DNA from 3 places in the Niveispirillum sp. GW835-FHT14G11 genome. Region 3 is predicted to be linked to each of the others. Evidence: riboswitches for the same ligand, from Rfam matches in the RefSeq annotation. Region 3 holds a riboswitch; each other region holds the start of a gene.
The links. A riboswitch is a leader RNA that binds a small molecule or an ion and turns the genes downstream of it on or off. The one in region 3 is predicted to bind thiamine pyrophosphate.

Region 1 (9,492 bases), on a different contig from region 3:
GGTGGAGGGGTTCCGCACCGTCATGCTGGGCATCATCGACGCAGAAGACCGCGCCAAGTTCCCGCCGCCGGGCAAGCGGTGACCAAAGGCCCCGTCCATGCTATGTGAGGGGCCATGATGAGCGTCGATTCCGCCGAACAGCCCCATATTCTGGTCGTTGACGACGACACGCGCCTGCGTGAGGCGTTGCGCCGCTATCTGGGCCAGAACGGGTTCCTGGTGACGGGGGCGGCCGACGCGGCGGAGGCACGGGCCAAGCTGGCGGGGCTGGAATTCGACCTGATCGTGCTGGATGTGATGATGCCGGGGGAAAATGGTCTGTCGCTGTGCCGCGACCTGTCGGGCAAGGGGGGCGCGCCCATCCTAATGCTGACGGCGCGCAGCGAGGCCGATGACCGTATCCATGGGCTGGAAGCCGGGGCCGACGATTACCTGTCCAAGCCGTTCGAGCCGCGCGAGCTGGTGCTGCGCCTGAACGCCATCCTGCGCCGCACGTCGCGCATGGTGGCCCGCGCCACCCTGGCCGCCTTGCCCGTCCGGCTGGGCCGATACCTGTTCGATGCGGAGCGGGAGGAGTTGCGAGCCGGCGAGGAGATCATCCGCCTGACCGCCATGGAATCCAGCCTGCTGCGCGCCCTGGCGGCGGAGCCCGGCGTGGTGCTGAGCCGCGAGGCGCTGGTGGAGAAGGCTGGCGTCGATGCCGGCAACGAGCGCACGATCGACGTGCAGGTCACGCGCCTGCGCCGTAAATTGGAAGATGATCCGCGTGAACCGCGTTATCTTCAGACGGTGCGCGGCGAAGGCTATGTGTTGAGGCCCGATTGAACGGCTGGTTTCAGGATTTGTGGCGACGGCGTCCCCGGCCGATGCGCATGTTGAAGCGCTACGTGCCGGCGACCCTGTTCGCGCGGTCGCTGTTGATCATGATGACGCCCGTGGTGCTGGCCCAGGCCATCGCCACTTTCGTCTTCTATGATCGGCATTGGGACACGATGACCAACCGGCTGGCCAATTCCGTGGCGGGTGAGATCGCCCTGGTCATCGAGCAGCTGGCCCGTGACGGGGATGATGGTGCGCGGGAAGAGACGCTGTCCATGGCGGCCCGCAATACCGACATCCTGTTCTCCTGGACACCCGAAGAGATATTGCCCGACCCGCCGGCCCGCCTGCGCGGGGCGCTGGAGGAGACATTGGGAAAGGCGCTGGATGACCGGGTGCGCCGGCCCTGGCGCATCAACAGCAATGTCGCCCATAAATGGATCGAGATAAGGGTACAGTTGTCCGACGGGGTGCTGTCGGTGCTGTCGCCGGAACGCCGTCTCTATAGTTTCACCAGCTATCTGTTCATCATCTGGATGCTGGGCAGTTCGCTGGTGCTGTTCTCCATCGCCACCTTGTTCATGCGCAACCAGATCCGGCCCATCCGCCGCCTGGCGGTGGCGGCCGATGCGTTCGGCAAGGGCCGCGACATGGCGGATTTCCGCCCCGAGGGGGCGGTGGAGGTGCGTCAGGCGGCCCACGCCTTCCTGCTGATGCGCGACCGCATCCGCCGGCAGATCGCGCAGCGCACGGAAATGCTGGCCGGGGTCAGCCACGATCTGCGCACGCCCTTGACCCGCATGAAGCTGCAATTGGCCATGATGCCGGACATGGCGGAGGTGGAGGAGCTGAAGGCCGACGTGGCCGAGATGCAGGTGATGATCGACGGCTACCTCTCCTTTGCCAGGGGGGATGGCGAGGAGGAGGAGCGGCAGGTGGACCTGTCGCTGCTGCTGGCCGAGATCGCGGGCAATGCAAGGCGGGAGGGGGCGCGGCTGACGCTGGACCCGATGGTGACGCAGGGCGAAGCGGTGGTGCTGCCGCTGCGTCTGTTGTCGCTGCGCCGCTGCCTGACCAACCTGATCGGCAATGCCGCGCGCTATGGGCGGCATGTCTGGATCAGCCTGGAGCGGCGGGGCAATTTCGTGGAAATCCTGATCGACGATGACGGGCCGGGCATTCCCGATGATCAGCGCGATGCGGTGTTCCGCCCCTTCTTCCGGCTGGAGCCGTCGCGCAACCAGAAGACCGGCGGCGTGGGCCTGGGCCTGACCATCGCCCGCGACATCGCCCGGCGCCATGGCGGCGACGTCATCCTGCGCGACAGCCCGCAGAAGGGCTTGCGGGCTGTCGTGCGGCTGCCGCTGTGATCACTTCACTTCCACGGCATATGTCGCCACGTCCGGCGTGGTCTTGATCAGGCTGCGGGCCTTCAGAAACTGGGCGAAACGCGCGTACCGGGCGTTGTCCAGCGCGCGGGGGCTGTGGGCGAAGCGGGCCACGCTGTCCTTCCAGGCGCGCTTGTTCAGCTCCGTATCCAGATCCTTGCGGCCCTTGATGAACAGGGCCCAGGCGGCGTCCGGATGGTTGATCAGGTATTGGGTGCCGCGTTCCACCGCGTTCAGGAAGCGGCCGATGCGCGGGTCGTTCACTTTGTTCCTGGCGGTGATGAACACCAGCTCGTCATAGGCGGGCACGCCCTCTTCCTCGGGGAAAAAGGCGCGGCCTTGCTTGTTCTCGATCGCCATCTGGTTCAGTTCGAAATTGCGGTAGCCCCCGACAATGGCATCCACCTGGCCCGCGAACAGGGCCGGAGACAGGGAGAAATTGACGTTGACCAGGGTGACATCCTTCAGGGACAGGCCGTGTTTTTCCAGCATGGCGCCCAGCAGCGCATCCTCGAACCCGCCGACGGAGAAGCCGATCTTCTTGCCCTTCAGATCCTTGATGGACCTGATAGGGCCATCCTTCAGGACAATGACGGTGTTGAGCGGCGTGGCCACCAGGGTGCCGACGCGCACCACGGGCAAGCCGGCATCGACCTGCAGGTGCAATTGCGGCTGATAGGAGATGGCGATGTCGCCCTGGCCGGCGGCCACCAGGCGCGGCGGATCGTTGGGGTCGGCCGGGGCGATCATCTCCACCGCCAGCCCTTCATCCTTGAAATAGCCCTGTTCCTGCGCCACGTAGAGCGGCCCATGGTCGGGGTTCACGAACCAGTCCAGCAGCACCGTCATCTTGTCCTGGGCCATGGCGGGCAGGGCGGCACCCGCCATGGTGGCGGCCACGGCCATCGCCCGCATCCAACGCATCTTCATTATGTGTCTTCCTTGCTCATCACGCTGTCGGGAAGCCAGGGCATGGCCCGGCGTAACATCACATCCACCAGCAGCCACAGGCCGACGGCCAGCAGCGCCAGGATGAAAAGAGCGGCGAAGGCCAAATCGGTCTGTACCCGCGCCGTGGCATGCAACATCAGATAGCCCAGCCCCGCCGACGCCCCCACCCATTCGCCCACTACAGCCCCGATGGGTGCCACGGCGGCGGCCATGCGCAGGCCGGAACCCAGGGCGGGCAATGCTGCCGGCACCCGGATATGGCGCAGCAGGGTCCAGGGCGTGGCCCCCATGGTCCGCGCCAGATCCAGCCAGCCGGGATCGGTGCGCCGCAAGCCATCATAGAAGCTGGCGGTGACGGGGAAGAAGATGATCAGGGTAGCCATCGCCACCTTGGACGCCATGCCATAGCCCAGCCACAGTACCAGCAGGGGTGCGATGGCGAAGACCGGCACCGCCTGGCTGGCCAGCAGCAGCGGCAGCAGCCAGCGCCGTGCTGCCTGCAACGCCGTCAGGGCCAGGGCCGCCAGCCCGCCGCAGAGCGTGCCCAACATCAGGCCCAGCACGATCTCCAGGCCCGTATAACCCGCATGCCGGGCCAGCAGCGCGTAATCTTCCCACAGACGCACGGCCACTCGTTCCGGACCCGGAAGGATATAGTGCGGCAGTTCTGCAAGCCGGACCAGCAGCGTCCAGGCCAGCAGCAAACCGGCCAGGGTGGTCAATCCCCGCAGGATACGCCCGGTCATGCGGTACCCCCGCGCAGGCGGGACAGCAGCTGACCCTGCAGGGACAGCAGGGCCGGCAGATCGGGCGGGCGGGGCGTGGCGCCGGATGGGATGATGGCATCGGACAAGCGCACCGGATTGCCGGACAGGACCAGCACCTGATGGCCCAGGCGCAGCGCCTCCATCGGGTCATGGGTGACCATGATCACGGTGCGCCCGGTCAGCAGGCCGGCCGCCAGATCCTGCATATCCAGCCTGTTGATGGCATCCAGGGCCGAGAAGGGCTCGTCCATCAGCACGATGGGCCGATCCTCGAACAGGGTGCGGGCCAATGCTGTGCGCTGGCGCATGCCGCCGGACAGGGCGTCGGGCCGCTGCCTTTCCCAGCCGTCCAGCCCCACCGCCGCCAGCAGGGCCATGGCCCGGTCGCGGATGATGGCGTCCAGCCGGACCCCGCGCAGCTTTGCCCCCAGCATGACATTGTCCAGGACGGGGGCCCAGGGCAGCAGCAGGTCCTGCTGCCCCATCCAGGCGATGCGGCCGGCGACGGGCATTCCGTCATCGGCGGTGACGGTGCCTTCCCCCGGCAGCAGCCCGGCGATGCGGCGCAGCAGGCTGGACTTGCCCACGCCGCTGGGGCCCAGAAGGCAGGTGGTCTGTCCCGCCGGTGCCGTCAGGTCCAGGCCCGTGAACAGCGTTTGCCCGCAAAACGCGATGGCGGCGTCACGGACATGGATGGCAGGGGCGGGCGGGGCCGCGCGCGGTCCCGATGGTTCATTCATGGGTCACTGTCCCTACGCCGGTATCAGCCGGATCAGGTTCCAGGGGTCGTCCCGTACAGGACCTCTCAGCCGACAATCGGCTCCCCCCAGTGAGGTGGGTTGGTTATGGCAAACACAGGGCAGTCCCGCAAGGTTAATGGTACCCTGGGGAAGCCGGTGACGGTGCTTGCGGGTACGCGCTGTCTGATGTCAAATCCGGGTGTCTGGAATGGGAGATACCATGCGCAAGTCCCTGATTCTCGTGACCTTCCTGTCGGCCCTGGCCCTGCCGGCCCATGCCGCCACCTTGCCCGAGGGGCCGGCCCTGCGGGTGGCCATCGAGAAGTCGGATGCCGACTTCTTCGCGCTGTTCTTCGAAGGCTGCGACCCCGATCGCCTCGCCACCATGCTGATGCCTGATTTCGAGATGTATCATGACAAGGGCGGAGAGGTGGCGCGCCGCTGCCCCCTTCGTGGCGGAATATAAGAAAGGTTGTGAGGAGAAGAAGAAGCCGGATGCCTGGCGGTCGCGTCGCGAACTGGTGGCCGGCACCATGACCCTGCATCCTATCGCCGGCATCGGCGTGATCGAGCAGGGCGACCATGTGTTCTATGAACGCAAGGGCGACGGGCCGGAGAAGCGGGTGGGCAAGGCCCGCTTCACCCAGCGCTGGCGGCTGGAGCCCGATGGTTGGAAGCTCTCCCGCGTCTTCTCCTACGATCATGAGGCCGTGAAATAACGTCGCGGGTGGTGCGGTGCGGCTTGTTCCCTTTCGCGCTGCGGCATAGGATCGGGTCATCATGCCCGACAGCGCCACCCTGTCCGAACCCGCCCCTGCATTGCGACGCGACGCGATGGCCTGTCCGCTTTATCTTGGCGGTGAAATCTATCGCCATTCCAGCTATGGCAGGAAGCATCCGCTGTCCATCCCGCGCGTCACGGTCGCGACCGACCTGATCCGTGCCATGGGCTGGCTGGATGATGCCGCCTATGTGGACAGCCCGCAGGCCACCCCGGAGCAACTGGCCCGGTTCCATGACCGCGATTATATCGCCGCGGTTCAGCGGGCCGAGCGTGACCAGCGCGTGGACCTGGACACGGCCCTGCGTTACGCATTGGGCAAGCTGGAAAACCCGGTCTTTCCGGAAATGTACCGCCGCCCGGCCATCGCCGCTGGTGCCGCGATTATGGCCGCCGATCTGGTGCGTGATGGCGGGGTGGTGCACTCCCCGGCCAGCGGTACCCACCATGCCCGGCCCGGACGGGCCAGCGGCTTCTGCTTCTTCAACGCCCCGGTGCTTGGCATCATGGCCCTGCTGGACCAGGGGCTGGACCGCATCCTCTATGTGGATCTGGACGCCCATCATGGCGACGGGGTGCAGGATGCCTTTCATGATGATGAACGCGTCCTGACCATCTCCACCCATGAGGAGGGGCGGTGGCCCTATACGGGCAAGCTGGCGGACCGGGCCGGCGGCATGGCCCGTAATATCCCGCTGCCCGCCGGCCTGAATGATGACGAGTTCCGCCATGTGGTGGAGGAGGCGATCATTCCGCTGGCCGTGGCGTTCCGGCCGCAGGCCATGATGATCCAGACCGGTGCCGATGCCCTGGCCGACGATCCGCTCTCCCGCCTGTCCTTGTCCAACCGCGCCCTGTGGCGGGCGGTGGGCGATCTGGTGGGGTTGGCGCCGCGCACCATCGTGGTGGGTGGTGGTGGTTACAATCCCTGGTCGGTGGGCCGCGCCTGGGCCGGTATCTGGGCCGTGCTGAACGGTATCGACCCGACGCCGGCCGAACTGACGCCGGCGGGGGTCCAGGTGCTGAAATCCCTGACCTGGGACCGGCGCGAAGGGCGCAACCCGCCGGCCCGCTGGTTCCACACCCTGGCCGATGCCCCGCATGAAGGCCCGATCCGCGACATGGTGCGGCAGGCGACGGCGGCCGTGCGCGATCTGTGATAGGATGCGCGCCAGTCTCATCCTTTCGGGAACCATCATGCTGCTGCGTCGTCTGGCCTTCGCCCTGCTGCTGTCCCTGACCCCGGCCCTGCTGCCGGCCACGATCCCCGCCGCCCTGGCCCAGATGGGGCCGCAGACCGGCCTGAACCGCGATAGCCTGGTCGTGGAAAGCAAGGGCGGGCGGCGCCACACCTTCAATGTCGATCTGGCCCTGACCCCACAGCAGCAGGCCACCGGCCTGATGTTCGTGGAGAAGATGGAGGATGAGCGGGGGATGCTGTTCCTCAACGAGCGGGAGAGCCGGCTTTCCTTCTGGATGAAGAACACGCTGATCCCGCTGGATATCATCTTCGTCGATGCCAACGGCTATATCCTGAACATCCAGCATGGCAAGCCGCATGACCCGACGCCGCTGCCGTCGGCGGGGCTGGCCATCGCCGTTCTGGAAATCAATGGCGGGCTGGCCGGCAAGCTGGGCATCAAGCCGGGTGACCGGCTGCTGCATCCGGCTTTCGGCGTCAAGCGCCCGAATTGAAGCCGTTTCAGCTTCTTCAGACGCCGATGCCGCGCCCGTTACCGCCGGAAAGATGAAAATCGCCCCGGTCATGCGACATACGGGCAACTCACTATCGGAGATACCCCGAACCCGCACATTTCCTGGGGGATACGGCGTGGTAGAATGGGAGCATGGTACTCTATACGCCCCCTCTGCAGAATCTGCCGCAACCGGTAACCCCGCCCAACCGGGACCGTCCGGTGATCGGTGTGCAGCCGGTGGGGGATCGTCGCCGGCAGGATCAGCCGGACCGGCGGAAGGAGGGGCGTACCCTGCGCCACCGCCTGCTCGACCTGCTGATGGAGGAGGTGGACAACCTTCCCGACCTGTCGGTCCCGCAGAAGCAGCGCATCCGCCGCAACCTGGACCGTCTGGCGGAGAAGCCGCCCGTTGCACCGACACCGATGGAACGCGGCCCGCCCCTGGCGGTACCGCCGCTGGTCGAGGCCGGGCCGCCGCCGGTTGTCGATACTGTCTCTCTGCCGGGATCGGAGCAGACCATCTCCGTCCTGGCGGATGATGTGATATCGGCGGAGGAAGTGGGCCTCCCGCTTCTGGCGGATGGCATGGACGCCAACCAGCTTGCGCAGGAGATCGAGCGCCTGTTGGCCCTGCACAGCGAGCAGGCGGTGAAGATCGCCTCCTACATCCAGGCCCTGAGGACCGTCACACCGGACGATCATCAGGTGGACCTGGATATTTGAGGGTTATTTCCCCAACGCCCTGATCAATTCCCCCATATTCTTGACATAGGCCGCCGTGGAAATGCCCTCCACGGGATAGTCGGTGGTGTAGGGGGAGGTGTCGCTGGGATCGCCGACGCGGGTGGCGCGATATTCGCCCCCCACCGGCATGGAAGGGCCATCGCCGATATAGGGATTGGAGATCGTGGTCAGCATCACCGGCCAATATCCGCGATTGTTCAGCCCGCCCACCAGTGCGGCCAGCGTAGCGCCATCGGCCACCTTCTCCTGTCCGTCCTTCTTCATCATGTCGAAGACATCGACATCGCGCAGGGTGAAATAGCGGGGCAGGGCATAGGTGCCGGGCTTGGCCAGCAGGGGCGAGCCCTTGGCCACCACATCGCCGGCTGTCGCCGCCAGCTCTGTATATTCCTTGCGCAGCGCCTCGGTCTTGATGGAGCGGAAGGACCCATAATGGATGATGACGTCGTTGGGATCGTCGCTGGTGTAATATTCGCCATTGACGACGTTGGAGCCGCGGCGGTGCAGGTAGAGCGGCTTGCCCTCGCCCACGGTGATGAAGGTCGGGTGGGTGCGGCCCTGGCTGCGCAGGTTGGCCGGTGACTGCACCTTGTCCAGCCAGTCCAGCGCCTCGGGCACCCGCGCCAGATATTTCGCCTCGCCGGTCAGACGATAGAAATTCAGCAATTGCTTGATATTATTGGCCGTGGTGTGAGTGGCGAAACCTTCGGGTTCATAGGTGCGGGCCCCGGCCGGCTTCAAGTCGGTGGTGCGGTGCTGCAGGCCCCAGGCGGGCTGGGGCTGCGGCTGCTGGGTGGCCAGGAAGATGTCCATGCCGCGCCGGATGGGGTCCAGCAGCTTCCTGTCACCCAGGGTCTGATAGGCGAAGACCAGCACCTCCAGATTCTCGCCGGCCACATCATCATTGAAGGTGATATAGCCGGTATAGTCCGGGCGGCCATGGACGCCGCCATCCTTGACCAGGGGGAAACGCTGCGGCCAGCCGCCATTCGGGTACTGCGCCTTCAGGATGAAGCCCAGGGCCTTGTCGAGCGCCTTCCTGATGCCCTTGTCCTTCTTTTCCAGATAGAGGCGCAGCAGGAACTGCGTGGCCTCGGCCGTGCCGGCATCATCGAAGGTGCCGTTGCCGTAATAATGATGGAATTCCTCCATCCGCCAGGCGTTCTTGCCATAGGTGTCGTACCAGCGCTGCTCCGCCTCCGGCCCGGCGGTATCGATCACATAGTTCCAGCCGCCGCTTTCCAGCTGACCCTTGATCAAGGCTGCCGCCGTCTTCATGGCCGCATCCAGGTACCAGGCGTCACCCGTGGCGTGCCAGGCATCCAGGAACAGGTTGCCCATGGTCGGTGTGCCCGGCGGCTGCACCCAGATCATGGTCGGGCTGGCCTCAAGCTCCCCCCAGCGGCGGGAGAAATCGGGCAGATATTGCCAGACGAAGCCGCCATTCACTGCCGCCTCTTCCACCATGAAGCGGCTGGCCCGCTTCATGGTCGCCAGGATGGTCTCCCGGTTGGGGGCCTGCGCGGCCTCCTGCGTCGTCGACACCGCGCCGGTGGCCATCGGATCGGTCTGTGCGTGAGCGGGAAGGGCCATCAACAGCGGCAG
Region 2 (9,492 bases), on a different contig from region 3:
CAACGCCGTGGCGATGGCCAGCCAGCGATGGGTAAACTGCACGGCCGCCGTATTCTCCAGCAGGTTCAGCCAGAAGGGCGACAGGGTCCACATTTCCGGCGGCGCGAAATCCCCGTTCATCAGCGGCCAGGTGTTATAGGCAAAACCGGCATCCAGCCCCGCCACGAAGGCCCCCCAGACCACGGTGACCGACACCAGTGCCATGGCAGCCCAGCCATGGCGGCGCAAGCCCGCCCGGTCGGGCCGATGGACAGCACCGGGATGACGCAGGCCCAGCCCCGCCTGGATCAGCAGCCCATAGAGGATCAGGGCCATGGAAAGATGCAGGGCCAGCCGGTAATGGCTGACATCGGTGCGCACCGACAGGCCCGACTGCACCATGAACCAGCCGATGAACCCCTGCAGCCCACCCAGCAGGAACAGGCCCACCAGTTTGGGCAGCATGGCCCGCGTCACCCAGCCCTTCAGGGCGAACCAGGCCAAAGGCAGGGCGAAGGCGACACCGATCAGCCGGCCCCACAGGCGGTGGAACCATTCCCAGAAGAAGATCTGCTTGAACTCCGCCAGGCTCATGCCACGGTTCAGCACCTGATATTCCGGAATCTGCTTGTATTTCTCGAATTCCGCCAGCCATTGCGCCTCGTTCAGGGGCGGCAGGGCGCCGGTGATCGGCTTCCATTCGGTGATGGACAGGCCGCTTTCCGTCAGGCGGGTGATGGCCCCGATGATGGCCATGACAAACACCATCCCGGCGCAGAACAGCAGCCAGTTGGCGACGGCACGGGGACCGGAAGCAGAAGCGGCATTCATGACGGGCCGTTCGGTGGATGAAAGATGCGGCTGATATGGGGCCCTGCGGCCCCGCCGGTCAAATGCCGGGCTTGCGGCCCGGCGTCGCAGCCAGCAGCGATGCCATGGCAGACGGATCGCGCATCGGCCCGCCCATCACCGCCACCCCCGCCGCACCGGCGGCGATACAGTCACCGATATTGGCAGCATCCACGCCGCCCAGCGCCAGGGTGGGCAGGGGCAGCCCGGCCAGCATATCCGTTCCCAGGGCCGGCCCATATCCCGGCTTGGACGCCGTCAGGAAGATCGGGCTGAGCGTGGCATAGTCGGCACCGTCCCGTGCCGCCGCGATCACACCGTCCCGGTCATGGCAGGAGGCGCCGATCAGGGCATCCGTCCCCAGCAGGGCCCGCACGGCGGCGATGTCGGCCCCGTCGGGCAGATGCACTCCGTCGCACAGCGGGGCCAGCGACGCATCGCCATGCACGGTCAGGGTACCACCGATATCGGCGAGCAGCGGCTTCAGCGCCCGCAGCAGATCGGCCTGTTCGGCGGCGGACAGGTCCTTCTCCCGCAGACTGACCCACCGGCACCCGGCAGCCACACAGTCCGCCACCGCCGACACTAGCCCGCCCACGGCCTGCGTCCGGTCGGTGATCAGCAGCAGGGGCGGGTTGGGCAGGGGCATGGGGGCACCTTCGATCGATATCCCCCACCCCTCTTTCGTCATCCCGGCGAAAGCCGGGACCCAGGGGCCACGGGGAAACACTTGTATGGTTTGCGGCGATCAACGCTGCGGAAAGGTCGGGCTTGTGGCCCCTGGGTCCCGGCTTTCGCCGGGATGACGATTAAAAAACCTGGACGGCTTCAACCGATCAGCTTTCCCCCGATCCCATGCGGATATCCGCGCAGGAAGGCACCGCCATCGACCGGTCCCTTGCCCGGCCGCTGCACGCGGATCAGGCGCAAGGCGCCCTCGCCGCAGGCCAGGGTGGGGGCCCCGTCCAGCAGGGTACCCGGCTCGCCCTTGCCCTCCACGGGCAGGGTTTCCAGCACCTTCAGCTTCTCGCCATTGGCCAGATCGATCCAGGTACCGGGCCAGGGGGTCAGGCCGCGCACCTGCCGGTCCAGGTCCGCCGCCGGGCGGAACAGGTCCAGCCGCCCCTCGTCCTTGGTCAGCTTGGCGGCATAGGTCACGCCCGCTTCCGGCTGCGGCACCGGCTTCAGCGAACCGTCCGCGATGCCGGGCAGTGCTTCCACCATCAGCCGCGCGCCCATGTCAGCCAGCGCATCATGCAGGTCGGCGGCATTCATGCGGGGTGTGATCGCCACCCTGTCCGTCAGCAGCATGGCGCCGGTATCCAGTCCGGCATCCATCTGCATGATGGTCACGCCGGTTTCGGCATCCCCGGCCAGGATCGACCGCTGGATTGGGGCCGCCCCCCGCCAGCGCGGCAGCAGGCTGGCATGCACGTTGACGCAGCCCAGACGCGGCGCATCCAGGATCGGCTGCGGCAGGATCAGGCCATAGGCCGCGACGATGGCGCAATCCAGGTCAAGGGCGGCAAACGCCTCCTGTTCCTCGGCCTTGCGCAGACTTTTGGGCGTGCGCACCGGAATGCCCAGGGCTTCGGCCCGGCGATGCACGGGGCCGGCCTGCAATTGCTGGCCGCGCCCGGCGGGCCGCGGCGGCTGGGAATAGACGGCGATCACCTCATGCCCGGCAGCGACAAGGGCATCCAGAATACCGACGGAGAAATCCGGCGTGCCCATGAAGGCGAGACGCAGCGGCATGGGGAACCTTCCGGGCTATGGGGAACGGGTGTGCTTACTTCTTCGCCTTGTTGTACTTGCGCAGGATCATGTTGCGCTTCAGCGACGACAGATGGTCGATGAACAGCACGCCGTTCAGATGGTCGATCTCATGCTGGATGCAGGTGGCCAGCAGCCCGTCGGCATCCATCTCCCGCACCTCACCCGCCCGGTCGACATAGCGCACGCGCACCATCTTGGGTCGCGTCACGTCGGCATAGATCTCCGGGATGGACAGGCACCCTTCCTGGGTCACCGCCAGTTCGTCCGATGTCCAGAGCAGCTCGGGGTTGACCATGGCCATGGCGTCGCTGCGGTTTTCCGACACATCCACCACGATCAGCCGTTCCAGCAACCCGATCTGCGGGGCGGCCAGACCGATGCCCGGCGCCTTGTACATGGTCTCCAGCATGTCATCCATCAGGCCCACCACGCGGCCATCGACATTGGTCAACGGCTTGCACTTGGTCTTCAGGCGGGTGTCGGGAATGGTCAGGATGGGCAGCAGCGACATGGGGAGTTCCGGGGCTCAGGAAGGCGAACGGGACACAAAGTCCCTCATAGGGCAGATATGCGCGCGAGCGGCCAATGGTCAAGCGCGATCCCGGCGGGGCGGAATTGCCGCGTTGCATCCCCTTGGGCCTCATCCCCTTGCAATCCGTCCATGACAGGCCCATGACATAGCGCATGGACCCTGGGGTGCCGCATGGCCTATCCGGTCGCGCGGCTGAGATCACACCCATAGAACCTGATCCGGGTCATGCCGGCGAAGGGAGAAGGCGGAAATGACGCTACATCGCACCACGGAAAAGCCGCGCGTCGCCATCATCGGCGGCGGCATCATCGGCATGTCCATCGGCTGGCGCCTGGCCCAGGCCGGGGCCCGGGTCGATATCTATGAGAAGGCCAAGGCCGGCCAAGCCGCCAGCCGCGCCGCCGCCGGCATGCTGGCCGCCGGCGTGGAGGCGGAGCCGGGCGAACAGCGCCTGCTGCCCTTGTGCCTGGAAAGCCAGGCCCGCTGGCCGGACTTCGCGCAGGAGCTGGCGGCGCTGACCGGCCTGCCCGTGGGCCTGCGGACCGAGGGGACGCTGGTGGTGGCCAGCACCCGCGATGAGGTGGAACTGCTGCGGTCGAACTATGAGTTCCAGCGCGGACTGGGCCTGGACCTTGTCTGGCTGACCGGCGCGCAGGCCAAGGAGCGGGAACCGTTCCTGAACCCGCGCACCGCCGCCGGCATCTACAGCGCCAAGGACGGGCAGGTGGATAACCGCCTGGCCAGCGCCGCGCTGCGCGTGGCCCTGGAACGGACCGGGGCCCGTCTGCATGAAGGTGTGGAGGCCACGGGCCTGGATGTGCAGGGCGGCCGCGTGCGGGGCGTGGTGCTGGGCGACCGGGTGGTGCCGGCCGATCAGGTGGTGATCGCCGCCGGCGCCTGGTCGCGCCTGGTGCCCGGTCAGGCCAGCCCGCCGCCGGTGCGGCCGGTGAAGGGCCAGATGATGTCGCTCGCCATGGACCCGGCCCATCCGCTGTTGACCCATGTCGTCTGGGCGCCCAAATGCTATCTGGTGCCCCGCGCCGACGGCACCCTGATCATCGGGGCGACGACGGAGGAGAAGGGGTTCGACGCCCAGATGACGGCCGGCGGGGTGCTGGCCCTGCTGGACGCCGCCTGGCGCGCCCTGCCGGGGGTGGAGGAACTGCCCATCCGCGAGATGTGGACGGGCCTGCGCCCCGGAAGCCGCGATGATGCGCCGATCCTGGGGGCAGCTCCCGGCCTGGATGGGCTGGTACTGGCCACCGGCCATCACCGCAACGGCATCCTGCTGGCCCCGATCACGGCGGATGCAATATCCGCCCTGGTCCTGACGGGCCGCACCGACCCGCATATCGCCCCGTTCGGGGCCGACCGTTTCAACGCCGCCCGCGCGGCGTGAAGGATGGAAACATGATCATGATCAATGGCCGCACCATCGTGCCCGACGATTACGCCCTGACCGCCGTGATGGCGGCGGACGGGATCGATGCGGGTGCGCGCGGCATCGCCGTGGCCGTCAATGACAGTGTCGTGCCGCGCGGCCGCTGGGCCGATACGGTGCTCTCCCCCGGCGACCGGGTGGAAATCGTCAAGGTTCTGCAAGGTGGTTGAGATGAAGGATCCACTGAAGATCGCCGGCCAAAGCTTCCGGTCGCGCCTGTTCCTGGGCAGCGCCGGTTATCCCAACCAGCAGGTGTTCCTGGACAGTCTGGACGCCTCGGGTGCTGAAATCCTGACCGTCTCCGTCCGGCGCGCCGACCTGACCGGCTATGGCGAGGGCTTGCTGGATCTGGTGGCAGGCCGAGTCTGGCTGCTACCCAACACCGCCGGCTGTTCCACGGTGAAGGATGCCGTGCTGACCGCGCAGCTGGCGCGCGAGGCGATGGACACCAACTGGATCAAGCTGGAACTGATCGGCGACCGCGAGACGCTGTATCCCGACGTGGAACAGTTGCTGCGCGCCGCGGACGAGCTGGTGCGTGACGGGTTCGTGGTCCTGCCCTATTGCACCGACGATCCCATCATCTGCCGCCGGCTGGCCGATATCGGCTGCGCCGCCGTCATGCCGCTGGGGGCACCGATCGGCACCGGCCTGGGCATCCTGAACCCTTACAATATCGAAACGATCTGCCGGAACAGCCTCGTTCCCGTCGTGCTGGATGCCGGTATCGGCACGGCCAGCGACGCGGCCCTGGCCATGGAGCTGGGCTGCGACGCGGTGCTGCTGAACACTGCCGTATCGAAAAGTATCGATCCCGTAATGATGGCCGCTGCCATGCGCGCCGGCGTGGAAGGCGGGCGCATGGCAAGGCTGGCGGGTCGCATCCCCAAGCGGTTGCGGGCCGAAGCGTCGAGTCCGGAACTGGGGCTGATCGGGACCTAAACCGCCCCTGCTGCCAACCCCGGCGATCCGGCCCCAGCCTGCTCCGCCGCCCGGATCAAATCCCGGACCCGGCGATTGACCGGCGCGTCCAGCTCGTGGCGTTCGGCCAGCTCGATCACCGCCCCCTGCAACCGGTCGATCTCCGTCGGCCGACGGCGCTCCAGATCCTCCCACATCGATGACCGGGCCAGCGGGTCGATGGACAGCATGCGCCGGGCCGCCAGCCGGAAAAGCGGGTCGGGCAGGCACAGCAGCCAGGGCAGCAGATGCGGCGCCAGGGCCGCCGATTTGGCCGGCTTGATCCCCGCCCGCTTCAACGCCCGCAACCCCTCCCATTGCTGCTGCGCCAGCAACAATCGCCAGGGCCGCGCCGCCAGCTGCTGGGCCAAAGGCAGGCCGGACAGGGCGTTCAGCGCGTTGTTCAAATTGATCAGCAGCTTGCCCCACAGCACCGCGTCCATGTCGGCACTTTCCGCCACGGGCAGGCCCGGCACGTCCAGTTCCGCACACACGCCCTTGTGACCAGCGGCGATCATGATCCGCCCGCCGGTGCCGCGGTGGAAGCGGCCGTCGGGCAGTTGCACGATGTTGAACGGCACCATACCGGCCAGCACACGGGCCCGCCCCAGCCGTTCCGCCAGGATGCCTGCATTGCCCACGCCGTTCTGCAGGCTGATGACCAGCGCGTCGGGCGGGGCATGGGTGGCGATCAGGTCGGCCATCCCGGCCGTATCGGCGCATTTCACCGTCACCAGGATCAGACCGGCATCCGCCATGGCGGCGGCGGGATCGGTATCCAGCCGCAGACCCGGCCGCGGCAGAACCGGACGGTCAAGCCCGTCCAGGTCGCTGACCCGCAACCCGCCGGCCGCGACCCGGTCCAGCAGCGATGCGCGACCCAACAGGGTGACGGGCCGCCCCGCCAGTGCCAGGCACCCGCCGGCATAGCAGCCGACGGAACCGGCCCCGGCGATCAGGATACGTCGCATCTTAACCCTGATGCGCCGGCAGGCTCAGGGCGCCGGCACCGCCGATGCCATCGGCCACCAGCCGTTCCACCTCGGCCTCCACTTCCCGGCGCAGGCCGACGGCGAAATAGCCTTCCGCCACCAGGAACAAGGGTGCCACGAAGATCTGCAACAGATTGGCGGTCAAAGCCGGCTTGTTGCCTTCGAACTTGTGGCCCAACAGCTGCACCGCCCAGCCACCGATGAAGGTGGACAGGCCGATGGTGGCCGCGATGGTCGGCGGCAGGGTCGATACATGATCGGCCAGCATCAGAAACGGCACCGACAGGGCCGCCAGCGTGCCGCCGATCATCGGGTCCAGATAGACGTAATAGGCGGCCAGCACCGCCATCAGGACCAGGGCCACACTGACCTGCATCCCGCCTAGCGGCACGGTCAGATATGAGAGGCCCAGCATCACCGCGAACACGATGGTCGGCACCCCGAAATAATGGGTCAGCCGGTTATGCGGATGCCGGTGATAGGCGGAATAGAAGGCCATGCTGCGCGCCAGCCGGCCGGGCTTGAACTCGTTTGCCATCCCATCCTCCCTTTTATGACGACGGTCAAAAACAGACCGATTGGTTTGTTTTTACATCGGGCCGGATTTTATGGCAATGATGAAAACGGGGAATGTTTCAGGTGCATGATGAGCGTGACGGAACAGGAAAAGCCGGCCCGGCGCAGCCAGTCGGTGCGGCGCGACGAGATGCGGCAACGGCTGGCCGCCGCCACCTTGGACGCGCTGGCCGATTATGGCCATGCCGGTGCATCGCTGTCGGTGATCCTGGAACGGGCTGGCGTGTCGCGCGGCGCCTGGGCCCACCATTTCGACACCAAGGCGGAAATGCTGGCCCTGGCGGCCGAAGGGCTGCTGCACAGTGCGGTGGAGGCCGCCCGCGCCCTGGCCCCGCCCACCCCGGACCCGTCGCTGCCCGCCGACGCCAGGCTGGCTGCGATGATCGAGGCGGCCTGGGCACGCTTCTATACCGGCCGCCACCGCGACCTGCTGTTCGAGGTGGCCTTGGCCGCCCGCACGGATGCAGAGCTGCGGGCCCGGCTGGCCCCCATCTTCTCGGGCTTTCTGGCGGCCACGGGCGGCAATTGGGGCGTGACCCTGCGCCCCGGTCCGGATGGGCTGGCGGAGATGGCCGACCTGATGGTGCTGACCATCTATATGCTGCGCGGCATGGCCATGCAGGAACTGGCCGCCGGCCCGACGCCGGGGCATGAGGGGCTGCGACGGCTGTGGGTGCGGATCCTGTCGGGCTGGCTGGACCGGGGATAGGCCGTCAGGGCGCGTCCGTCTTCACCGGCACCAGCCCATGGCCCAGTGCCACCCGTTCGTCAAAGACGAAGCAGCCGCCTTCCCATAGGCTGTCTTGCGGCCCGATCCGTTCCAGATAGTTCAGGATGCCGCCCTTCAGGTGGTAGACCTCCCCGAACCCCTGTTCCAGCATATAGGCCGTGGCCTTCTCGCAGCGGATACCGCCGGGCAGAACATGGCAACCTTGCGGTGCTTCGCCGGGTCCAGTTCACGCCGCACATAATCGGGGAACTGGCCGAAACTGTCCGTGCCGGGATCGACCGCGCCCTTGAAGGTGCCGTGCCCAACCTCGAAACTGTTGCGGGTATCGATAAGGATGGTATCGGGATCGCGGATCAGGGCGTTCCAGTCCTCCGGCTCCACATAGGTGCCGACGGCGCGCAGCGGATCGATGCCCGCCACACCCATGGTCACGATCTCCTTCTTCAGCCGCACCTTCAGCTTGCCGAAGGGGGGCTGGTCGGTGGTGGACCAGCAGGGCTGCAACGGTTCGGGCAGGCCGGCGATGCGGGCGATCTCCGCCACCACATGCCCCATCATGTCGGCGGGACCGGCGATGGTGCCATTCAGCCCCTCATCGGCCAGCAGCAGCGAACCGCAGACGCCATGGGCCGCCATCATGTCGAACAGCGGTTGACGCAGGTCGCGGAACTGCGGCAGCGGGTGGAAACGGTACAGGGCGGCGACGGCGATGACGGACATGGGGTGCGGCAGGCGGTTCTGAAAGGATGTGGGGCTTATACCAAGGCAAGGCGGAAGCGTCAGCCCCCACCTTGCCTGGCCCTCGCTCAGTGCGAATGACCGCCCAGCTCATACTTGGCCTGATCCGCCTTGCCATCCTTGGTGCGCAGGCTCAGCACGATATCGGCGCCGGCCGGTACCGCGCCGGCACCTTCCAGCCGGTCGCCCGCCGGCTTCAGGGTGATGGTGCCCACGCGGGCCGTGCCCTGGGTCAGCAGCAGGCTGCCCTGCACCCCCTCGGGCGGGATGGTCTTGGCGCCATGGTCGGACAGATAGACGGCAACGGTGCCGGTACCGATGACCAGTTCGGCCTCCAAACCTGCTACATCCTGGACAAGGCCGCCATGGGGTCCCTTGGCGGCGTGGCCATGGTCATGGTCCCCGGCCGCCATCGCGGCGGCGGGCATCAGGGCAATGAGGGCGGCGATCAGAAACGGCTTCAACATGGTTCTTCTCCTCTTCAATGGATGGTCGGGACGGGCATCGCTACCTCGTCCGCGTCGGCCGGCTGGATCGGGACGGCGAAGCGGCGATAAAGGGTGGGCAGCAGGATCAAGGTCAGCAGGGTGGCGGTGATCAGGCCGCCGATGACCACGGTGGCGATGGGCCGCTGCACCTCCGCCCCCACGCCGGTGGACAGCGCCATCGGCACGAAGCCCAGGCTGGCCACCAAAGCTGTCATCAGCACGGGACGCAGCCGGGTGAAGGCCCCTTCCCGCACCGCCTGGTCCAGCCCCATGCCCGACAGGCGCAACTGGCGGATATAGGACAGCATGACCAGCCCGTTCAGCACGGCGATGCCCGACAGGGCGATCATTCCCACCGCGGCGGAGATGGAGAACGGCATGCCCCGCAGGAATAGCGCCAGGATGCCGCCGGTCAGCGCCAGCGGCACGCC
Region 3 (9,492 bases):
CCGCAGAACATCCTGATCGGACAGTTGGGCGGGCTCGACTTCTGGCCGTTCCTGGCCGCCTGCCTGATGCCGGCCTTGCTGGGCATGGGGTGCGTCTTCGCCACCGTCACCCTGGTCTGGCGCGGGCGCCTTGAAATCCCCGATGCCCCGCCCCTGCCGCTCGCCCCGCCCGACCTGGACCTCTGGCACCTGAAAAAGGCCCTGTTGGCCACCTTGATGCTGCTGATCTTCTTCGCCACGCCGCTGCCGCAGGAGGAAGGGGTGCTGGCCGTGGCCGCCGCCATGCTGGTCAGCCGCCGCTTCGCCAGCCGGCGCATGCTGGGGTTGGTGGACTGGCACCTGCTGGTGCTGTTCGCGGCTTTGTTCGTGGTGACGGCAGCCTTGGCCCGTACCGGCATTCCGGGGGAGATGGTGGCGGCCCTGGCCGCCGGCGGCTGGCCCATCGACCGTCTGTCGGTGCTGGCGCCCTTGTCGCTGGCCGCCAGCAATAGTATCGGCAATGTGCCCGCCGTGCTGCTGCTGATGCAGGTCTGGCCCAGCCCGCCCGATGGTGCGCTCTACGCCCTGGCCATACTGTCCACCCTGTCGGGCAACCTGCTGCTGCTGGGCAGCCTCGCCAACCTGATCGTGGTGGAACGCGCCGCGGCCAGCGGCGTGACCCTGGGCTTCTGGGAACATGCCAAATGCGGCGTGCCGATGACCCTGGCGTCGCTGGCGCTGGCCATGGGCTGGCTGTGGGCAATGGGGTATGCGGGGTGGTAGCACCTCTGCCCGTCAACCCGGCGAAAGCCGGGACCCAGGGGTCACATGACCAAACCTCGAAGCTGCCTTGCTTAAAGCTGCCGCAAGGTCGCGCACTGGGCCCCTGGGTCCCGGCTTCCGCCGGGATGACGAAAAGGGAAATGACGAAACTACGCCGCCTTGGCACCCACCACGCTGTCGAACAGGTCCTGCACCGTCTCGCGCTTCAGGTCCTTGACGATGAAGACGATGCGGCTGCTCTGGTCGGCGGTGGGCCAAGCGTCCAACTGCACCGGCGGGTGGAACAGGTGCTGGACGCCATGGATGACGATGGGGCGCTCCGCCTCCTCGACATTCAACAGCCCCTTCACGCGCAGGATATTGTCGCCCTGCGCCTTGGCCACCGTCTCGAAGAAGGTGACCAGCCCGTCCCAGGGCAGCGGCTTGTCCGACCGGATCACGAAGGACGTGATCTTGTCATTGTGGCGGTTCACATCATGGTGATGGTGGCCATGGGCGTGGTCATGCCCATGGTCGTGATCGCAGTGCCCATGATCATGGTCGCAATGGGCGTGGTCGTGATCATCGCCATGCGCGTGATGGTCGTGCCCGTGCTCATGCTCATGCTCATGGTGGCAATGGCCATGGTCGTGGTCGCAATGGGCATGGTCATGATCATGGTGATGATCATCCCCGCCCTCATAGGCTTCCGCCTTCAGCCAGCGCTGCACGTCCAGCGACTTGGTATTGGGATTGTACAGGCCGGCATCGAACAGCAGCACCGGCAGACCCTGGTCCTTCTGCGCATCGACATGGACCGCACCGGGGTTAAGGTCATGCAGGCGGCGGCGCAGCGCCTCCACTTGGGCGGGTTCGGCCAGATCGGTCTTGGTCAGGACCACACGGTCGGCCACGGCGGCCTGCTTCAGGCTTTCCTCATGCTCGTCCAGCTGGCCCATGCCATGGACGCTGTCGATGGTGGTGACCACCCCATCCAGGCGGAAGCGCGACGCGATCAGCGGATCGGTCATCAGCGTGTGCAAGATGGGGGCGGGGTCGGCCAGGCCCGTGGTCTCGATCACCACCCGGTCGAATTCCGGAATGTCGCCGCGCATGCGCTTCATGTACAGGTCGCGCAGCGTATCCGCCAGGTCGGACCGGATGGTGCAGCACAAGCAGCCGCTATCCATCAGCACCATGTTCTCGTCCGACTGCTCGACCAGCAGATGGTCCAGCCCGACCTCGCCAAATTCATTGATGACGACGGCGGTGCGCACCATGGAAGGATCGCGGATCAGGCGCGACAGCAAGGTGGTCTTGCCACTGCCCAGAAACCCGGTCAGGACGGAGATGGGCAGACGGGGCGGCGGGCTGGGCGGGGTCGGTTGCGTGGACAAGGAAGCATCCTCAGGCATGAAAATGGTAGGGCCGGGTCTCCCGGCATGCATGGGGCAACATGTGGGGGGCCGGGGCCCCGTCCGTCAATGGTCGCGGCAGTCGGGGCAGATGCCCGTTACCTCCACGGTCTGCCGCTGCACCGTGAAGCCCTGGGCCGCCGCACTTTCGGCGATGGCGGCCGCGATGCGCCGGTCGGTCAGCTCGGTGGCGTTGCCGCAGCAGGAGCAGACCAGGAACTGCCCCGTATGGGCGGTACCGGGGTCGGGGCAGCCGACAAAGGCGTTCTGGCTTTCGATCCGGTGGATCAAACCCTGTTCCAGCAGGAAATCCAGCGCACGATAGACGGTCAGCGGGGCCACTCGCTTCCCGTCCGCCGACAGATCCTCCAGGATGGCATAGGCGCCGCGCGGCTTGTGGCTGGACCAGACCAGTTCCAGAACCCGCGCCCGCTGCGCCGTCAGCCGTACACCACGTTCGGTACAGATCGCATCAGCACGGGCCAGCGCATCCTGGACGCAGGACCCATGGTCATGGCGCACGGCATGGTCGTGATGATGGTGGGTATGGCTGGACATCGGATGAGCCTTCAGCAAGGACGGTGCCAATGTAGGCAGGCGGGCAGCAGAAGGAAAGGAGGGTCAGCCCTCCTCCCCCCAGCGCCGCACCCGGCCCGTATCGATATCGAACAGATCCAGCACGCGCCCGATCGTGTGGTCAACCATCTCCTCCAGGCTTTGCGGATTGGCATAGAAGGCGGGGACGGGCGGATAGATGATGGCCCCCATCTCCGTCACCGCCGCCATGGTGCGGATATGGCCCAGATGCAGCGGCGTCTCGCGCAGCATCAGCACCAGCCGCCGCCGCTCCTTCAGCACCACGTCCGCCGCGCGGGTCAGCAGCGAGCTGGTAACCCCCGACGCGATCTCCGACATCGACCGCACCGAACAAGGCGCGACGATCATGCCCATCGTTCGGAAGCTGCCCGACGAAACGGCGGCCCCGATATCGGTGGCGGCATAGGTGACATCGGCCAGCGCCCGGATCTCGGCCACCTTCAGCCCCGACTCGTGCGCAGAGGTCACCTCGGCAGACCTGCTCATTACGAGGTGGGATTCGATGCCCAGCCGGCGTAACGTTTCAAGCAGGCATATGCCGTAAACAATGCCCGACGCCCCGCTGATCCCGACAATCATCCGTCGGGGCGGTGCTGCCGCCGGGTACTGGTCAGGACCGGAAGAACCGGCCGGCTTTGGGAGGATATCTGCCATGGAGGTGATGTAACGCCCCCGATGGTTTTCGTCCAGGGTGGCTAATCCGCCCCTCGAAAAACCCCACTACCCTATCCATATGCATAGAGCCGCGGATAACGATTCCATGTCAGGATCGTGATCCATGTTTTGTCCATCAGGAAAGGCCAAGCCGCGTTTCAGGTACCAACAACCAGACAGGTCCGTTGTTCCATCGTTACAGAAGGAGAGGCCGTATGTTGTTCCCCGAGCGTGTTGAATCGCTGCGCACCAAGCATGAAAGCCTGGATCGGGAGGTGCGGATGGAATCCCGCCGTCCCTTGCCCGACACGACGACCCTGACCCGCCTGAAAATGGAAAAATTGCGCGTGAAGGAGGAAATGGACCGCCTGGCCCGCGCCTGACGGCATTTCCGGCCCCGAACGGCCAGAGAAAAGGCCCCCGTCCGAATGCCGGACGGGGGCTTTTTTACTTTAATGATGATCTTCCGGGATCGGCCTGTCCGACAGATACACCTGTCCCCCCTTCTCCTTGAAGGTCGCCGACATGGCGGCCATCCCCTCCTGGGCGGCTGCATAATCGCGCACTTCCTGCGTGATCTTCATGGAGCAGAATTTCGGCCCGCACATGGAGCAGAAATGCGCCAGCTTGGCGCCTTCCGCCGGCAGGGTTTGGTCGTGATATTTCTCCGCCGTCTCCGGGTCCAGCGACAGGTTGAACTGGTCGCGCCAGCGGAACTCGAACCGGGCCCGTGACAGGGCATCGTCGCGTTCCTGGGCGCCGGGATGGCCCTTGGCCAGATCGGCGGCATGGGCGGCCAGCTTATAGGTGATCACCCCCACCTTCACATCGTCGCGGTCGGGCAGGCCCAGATGTTCCTTGGGCGTGACATAGCAGAGCATGGAGGTGCCGAACCAGCCGATCATGGCGGCCCCGATGCCGCTGGTGATGTGGTCATAGCCCGGCGCGATGTCGGTGGTCAGGGGCCCCAGCGTGTAGAACGGCGCCTCGCCACAAACCTTCAGCTGCTTGTCCATGTTGGCCTTGATCTTGTGCATGGGCACATGGCCCGGCCCTTCGATCATCACCTGCACATCATGCTTCCAGGCGATCTGGGTCAGCTCGCCCAGCGTGTCCAGCTCCGCGAACTGGGCGGCGTCATTGGCATCGGCAATGCTGCCGGGGCGCAGACCGTCACCCAGGGAGAAGGCGATGTCATACGCCTTCATGATCTCGCAGATCTCGTCGAAATGGGTGTAGAGGAAATTCTCCTTGTGGTGGGCCAGGCACCATTTGGCCATGATCGACCCGCCCCGGCTGACGATGCCCGTCACCCGTTTGGCCGTCAGCGGGATATGGGCCAGCCGCACGCCAGCATGAATGGTGAAATAATCCACCCCCTGTTCGGCCTGCTCGATCAGCGTGTCGCGGAACAGTTCCCAGGTCAGGTCCTCGGCCTTGCCATTGACCTTCTCCAGCGCCTGATAGATCGGCACCGTGCCGATGGGCACGGGACTATTGCGGATGATCCATTCCCGGATCGTGTGGATATTGCGGCCCGTGGACAGGTCCATAACCGTATCCGCACCCCAACGGATGGCCCAGACCAGCTTATCCACCTCATCCGCGACCGAGGAGGTGACGGCGGAATTGCCGATATTGGCATTGATCTTCACCAGGAAGTTCCGGCCGATAATCATCGGCTCCGTCTCCGGGTGATTGATATTGTTGGGAATGATGGCGCGGCCCCGCGCGATCTCGTCCCGCACGAATTCCGGGGTCACGTAATCGGGAATGCTGGCCCCGAAATCCTCGCCATCGCGGGCCGCCTGTTCGGCCAGCCGCTGCCGCCCCAGGTTTTCACGGATGGCGACATATTCCATTTCCGCCGTGATGATGCCTTTGCGGGCATAATGAAGCTGGCTGACATTGGCGCCCGGCCGGGCGCGCAGCGGCCGGCGGCTTGCCCGGTCGAACAGCGGTACGGGGCTCTCCTGCCCCCGTACCAAGCCATTATCCTCCGGCTTCACCTCACGCCCCTCATACGCCTCGACATCGCCGCGCGCTTCCACCCAGGACCGGCGCAGCTCCGCCAGTCCCTGGCGGATGTCGGTGCGCACATCCGGGTCGGTATAGGACCCCGACGGGTCATAGACACGCACCGGCGGCTCATTGGCGCTGGGCGACAGGTCGATCTCGCGCATGGCGACGCGGATGTCGGGAAAGCGCTCTCCCGCCATATGCACCTTGCGCGACGCCGGCAGCGGGCCGGTGGTCACGCGAAATTCGGGATCGGTAATGTTGGTATCTGGCATTTGGACCTCCCTTGATATGGAGATCCGGGCATGCGCACGGGGTGCGGCGGCACGTTTGGGGCAGACGGGGCCCCTATGCTTCCATCCCTACGCCGGTACGACCCGGATCAGGTTCGAAGGGTTCCCGCGCCGGTGCCGCCCTCAAGCGGTCCATACGGTGTCTCAGCCCCTTGCCGGGGTTCCCCTTGGACGGGATGGAAAGTGCGGGACGATGGGGCGGGGTGTCAAGGGTGGGTAGTTGACGCGGCGATGCTGTTCGTATTCGCTCGCCCCTGATAAGATGTAAAAGATAATCGATACTCTCCCGAGGGAAAGCGATCTTGGGCCTGCGCAATCTAACCGTCGCTGCATTGCTCATCATGAGCTTTGCTATCGCCGCCCAAGGACAGGGAGCGTCACTGCCCCCCGAATATGAGTCGGCCATAGAGGAACTGGAGAGCCATCAAGATCAAGCTGAAGCGCTGATGCGGGCACACCAGGACGTTTGGCTGGCAAGGCTGGACCTGATGCTGTTCTTGCACAGCTTCCGCGATGCCCGCCCGGAGCGGGACGCCGAGATAGACAATTTGAGCCAGTTGATCGCTGCGGAGGCTTGGAAGCAGATCCCGGAAGAATCTTTGGCCCGATTGCCCGGCATGCCACCAACTTATGACGGCACGTCGGAAAGTCTGATCCCAACGGTACAGCTAGCGTCCCTCTCGGACTTGGCGACCAACAGGTCAACAGCTTCGTACCTGATACCCTGTGGGATCCTCCTGAAGAAGCCGGACCTTCTGGTTGCGACGGCACCAATGTTCGGATCCGGTATGGATAATTACACACCACGTTCCGGTTGTGAGTGGGGCCGGGGGGAGATCAGGGGCTTTCCGACAGAAGCCGTGGAACAATTCCGGAATTTAGCCGACGCTGCTGACGTGATCTATAATAATGCTACGATGTCAGGATCATCCAGATATGGAATGGCCAAGCGCCAAAGCTTTGCGATCGAAAAAATAAAGCTACGGGATTTCAAATTCACTGGAGGAGACTATGATCCGGCCAATCTCCCAAGCCCCTATAAATCTTGGGGGTATTTGTCCCTCTACAACCATCAATTAGAGGCCAGAATCCATGGCGCTTATGTTACCGCCATGGAAGGCATAGCAAGATACATCGACCGCCCCCTTGGTGAGGCCTTCCAAGGTATAGGCAGCGCCCTTGATAGCATCGCCATCGGTGGATGTCGCAACCCTGACGGCAGTAGTCTGCGCGAACTGCTTCTTGACGGCGCACCGGAGGAGGAAATCCGCAAAGCATTGGCACAGATAACAGATATTTGGTCTATCGAATCCGACGTGATCAAGTTCTGCGCCAACGAAGGAGAAATAGCCCCAGACCCGATCATGCACATCGCCGTCGCCCGGGCCGATCTGCTGCCAATGATCGCGGCCCATTCCATCGTCGGCGGCATAGACACGCGCAACGATTTCGGTAAAACACCCCTGATGACTGCGGCGCAGTTCGACCTTCTACCGGCGGTGAATTGGTTGATTGCCAACAAAGCTGAAGTAACGGCAACAACCAACGCGACGGCGGAATGGGACTACATCAAGCATGGTGAGCGTACCGCCCTGCATTATGCCGCCGCCAATGCCAGCCTCCCGGTAATCGAGGCCTTGCTGAAGGCTGGAGCCAACCCGGCCGCGAAGGATGACGAGGGTGCCACCCCGCTCGACTATCTTAATGGCAAGGGGCCCGTTTCCGAGAACAAGCTATTGACTGGCGAAGACCGACGCCGGGCCACCGTCCTGCTCGGCAGCTGATTTCAGGACAGCGCCGCCACCAGACCCGCCGCCAGAGCCAAGGCGGCCCAGCCCAGCCGGCGCCAGCGCCGCCCTTCCCGCTCACGCGAGGCCGCCAGCACGGCCACCGACTCGGGATGCAGGCGCAGGCCACCGCCATCGACCAGCATATTGGCCGCCTGTTCCAGGTCGCGGACCAGCGCCGGCAGGCGACGCGCAATGCCCGTGACGTTGGTCAGAATGTCGGCGACGCGCGCCTCCGGCCCCCGGTTCTCAATCATCCAGCTTGTGATCAGGGGGCGGGCCAGTTCCCACATGTTCACATGCGGGTTCAGGACGCGGCCCATGCCCTCCGCCGTCAGCATGCTTTTCTGCAGCAGCAGCAATTGCGGCTGCGTCTCCATCTGGAACTTTTCCGTGACCGCGAACATCTGGGCCAGCAAGCGGCCCACGGAGATGTCGGACAAGGGTCGCCCATGCAGCGGCTCCCCGATGGAGCGCACGGCCTGCTTGAACAGTTCCTGATCCTGGGTCGCCGGCACGAACCCGGCATCGAAATGCACCTTGGCCACCAGATCATAGTCGCGGTTCAGAAATCCGATCAGCATGTCGGCCAGATAGAGCCGCGTCTGCCGGTCGATACGGCCCATGATGCCGAAATCGACCGCGATCAGCCTTCCCTGCGGCGTCACGAACATGTTGCCGGGATGCATGTCGGCATGGAAGAAGCCGTCGCGGAACACCTGGTTGAAAAAAGCGTCCGCCGCATGGGCCAGCAGCCGGTCGGTCTGCAGCCCGGCAGCGCGGATCTCCTCCACCCGGTCGATGGAAAAGCCGATGATGCGTTCCTGGGTCATCACCCGCCTGGCGGTACGGTCCCAGTCGATGCCGGGCACGCCGAACGTCGCGTCGCCGCTGAAATTCTCCGCCAGCTCGGAAGCCGCCGCCGCCTCCATCCGCAGGTCCATCTCCAGCGCGACGGTGCGGGCGAAGGTTTCTACCACCGCCACCGGCTTCAGGCGGCGCAGCTTGGGCGCCAGACGCACGGCCCAGTCGGCCAGCCACAGCAGCAGGTCGATATCCCGCTGGAACGCCGTCTCGATCCCCGGCCGCAGCACCTTTACGGCGACAAGGCGGCCGTCCGGCGTCTGGGCAAAATGCACCTGGGCGATGCTGGCCGCAGCGACGGCATTGTCATCGAAGGCCGTATAAAGCTCCGCGACCGGCCGCTCCAGCTCCCCTTCGATGATGGCCCGGGCAGCCGCGCCGGAGAAGGCCGGCAACCGGTCGCGCAATTCGGCCAAGTCATCGGCAACCTCGTCACCCACCAGATCGGCGCGGATGGACAGAACCTGGCCCAGCTTGATGAAGCTGGGGCCCAGCACCTGCAGGGCCGCGGCCAGACGCTGGCCCGGCCGGCCCGGCGCCTTGCTGCGGTTCAGGCAGTCCATGAAAAAGGCCAGGAGCGGGCTTGAATCGTGGAAAAGCTCTACCGGCAGGGCGCCATGGCGGCCCAGCGTGCGACCGATACTGAGTATTTGGGCCAGATTGCGGAAGGCGCGCAGCATGCCTACACGCGCCAGCCGGAATGGATGCAGGCGATGCCACCGGACAGGTTACGCGCCTTGGCGCCGGTAAAGCCCGCCGCCTCGATCCGCCGGCACAGGGCCTGCTGTTCGGGAAAGCGGCGGATGCTCTCCACCAGATACTGATAGCTGTCGCGGTCGCCCGCCACCATCCCGCCCAACCGCGGCAGCAGGTGGAAGGAATAGCTGTCATAAACCTCCCGCAGGACCGGGATCACGACATGACTGAATTCCAGGCAGAAGAAGCGCCCACCCGGCTTCAGCACACGGCGGGCTTCGGCCAGCGCCTTGTCGATGCGCGTCACGTTGCGCAGACCGAAGGCGATCGTATAAGCATCCATGGAGCGGGACGGGAATGGCAGATCCTCGGCATTGCCCACGGTCCAGTCGATGCCGGACAGCAGACCGCCATCCACACCCCGGT

Region 1: linked by a shared signal. The riboswitch ahead of AC1Q7F_RS08785 (ABC transporter ATP-binding protein) and the one ahead of thiC (phosphomethylpyrimidine synthase ThiC) in region 3 are both predicted to bind thiamine pyrophosphate.
Region 2: linked by a shared signal. The riboswitch ahead of thiO (glycine oxidase ThiO) and the one ahead of thiC (phosphomethylpyrimidine synthase ThiC) in region 3 are both predicted to bind thiamine pyrophosphate.

The regions. Positions count from the first base shown of each region.
Region 1 is NZ_JBXAFZ010000004.1:51,423-60,914, forward strand. Features, by position in the region: gene AC1Q7F_RS08760 (MarR family winged helix-turn-helix transcriptional regulator) at 1-82, shown strand, start outside; gene AC1Q7F_RS08765 (response regulator) at 115-825, shown strand; gene AC1Q7F_RS08770 (ATP-binding protein) at 873-2,189, shown strand; gene AC1Q7F_RS08775 (ABC transporter substrate-binding protein) at 2,190-3,131, opposite strand; gene AC1Q7F_RS08780 (ABC transporter permease) at 3,137-3,904, opposite strand; gene AC1Q7F_RS08785 (ABC transporter ATP-binding protein) at 3,901-4,665, opposite strand; TPP riboswitch at 4,658-4,762, opposite strand; gene AC1Q7F_RS08790 (hypothetical protein) at 4,886-5,131, shown strand; gene AC1Q7F_RS08795 (hypothetical protein) at 5,079-5,384, shown strand; gene AC1Q7F_RS08800 (acetoin utilization protein AcuC) at 5,446-6,606, shown strand; gene AC1Q7F_RS08805 (DUF192 domain-containing protein) at 6,644-7,141, shown strand; gene AC1Q7F_RS08810 (hypothetical protein) at 7,294-7,866, shown strand; gene AC1Q7F_RS08815 (pectate lyase) at 7,870-9,492, opposite strand, start outside.
Region 2 is NZ_JBXAFZ010000013.1:95,109-104,600, reverse strand. Features, by position in the region: gene AC1Q7F_RS22875 (COX15/CtaA family protein) at 1-810, opposite strand, end outside; gene AC1Q7F_RS22870 (thiamine phosphate synthase) at 869-1,477, opposite strand; gene fmt (methionyl-tRNA formyltransferase) at 1,657-2,583, opposite strand; gene def (peptide deformylase) at 2,618-3,115, opposite strand; TPP riboswitch at 3,287-3,394, shown strand; gene thiO (glycine oxidase ThiO) at 3,387-4,535, shown strand; gene thiS (sulfur carrier protein ThiS) at 4,547-4,747, shown strand; gene AC1Q7F_RS22845 (thiazole synthase) at 4,749-5,519, shown strand; gene AC1Q7F_RS22840 (2-dehydropantoate 2-reductase) at 5,516-6,508, opposite strand; gene AC1Q7F_RS22835 (Mpo1 family 2-hydroxy fatty acid dioxygenase) at 6,510-7,067, opposite strand; gene AC1Q7F_RS22830 (TetR family transcriptional regulator) at 7,173-7,814, shown strand; gene AC1Q7F_RS22825 (hypothetical protein) at 7,819-7,986, opposite strand; gene trhO (oxygen-dependent tRNA uridine(34) hydroxylase TrhO) at 7,950-8,555, opposite strand; gene AC1Q7F_RS22815 (hypothetical protein) at 8,642-9,040, opposite strand; gene AC1Q7F_RS22810 (efflux RND transporter permease subunit) at 9,055-9,492, opposite strand, start outside.
Region 3 is NZ_JBXAFZ010000020.1:34,753-44,244, forward strand. Features, by position in the region: gene AC1Q7F_RS27585 (SLC13 family permease) at 1-762, shown strand, start outside; gene AC1Q7F_RS27590 (CobW family GTP-binding protein) at 912-2,138, opposite strand; gene AC1Q7F_RS27595 (Fur family transcriptional regulator) at 2,223-2,714, opposite strand; gene AC1Q7F_RS27600 (UbiX family flavin prenyltransferase) at 2,778-3,407, opposite strand; gene AC1Q7F_RS27605 (YdcH family protein) at 3,623-3,790, shown strand; gene thiC (phosphomethylpyrimidine synthase ThiC) at 3,860-5,701, opposite strand; TPP riboswitch at 5,769-5,897, opposite strand; gene AC1Q7F_RS27615 (ankyrin repeat domain-containing protein) at 6,022-7,503, shown strand; gene ubiB (2-polyprenylphenol 6-hydroxylase) at 7,506-9,050, opposite strand; gene AC1Q7F_RS27625 (class I SAM-dependent methyltransferase) at 9,053-9,492, opposite strand, start outside.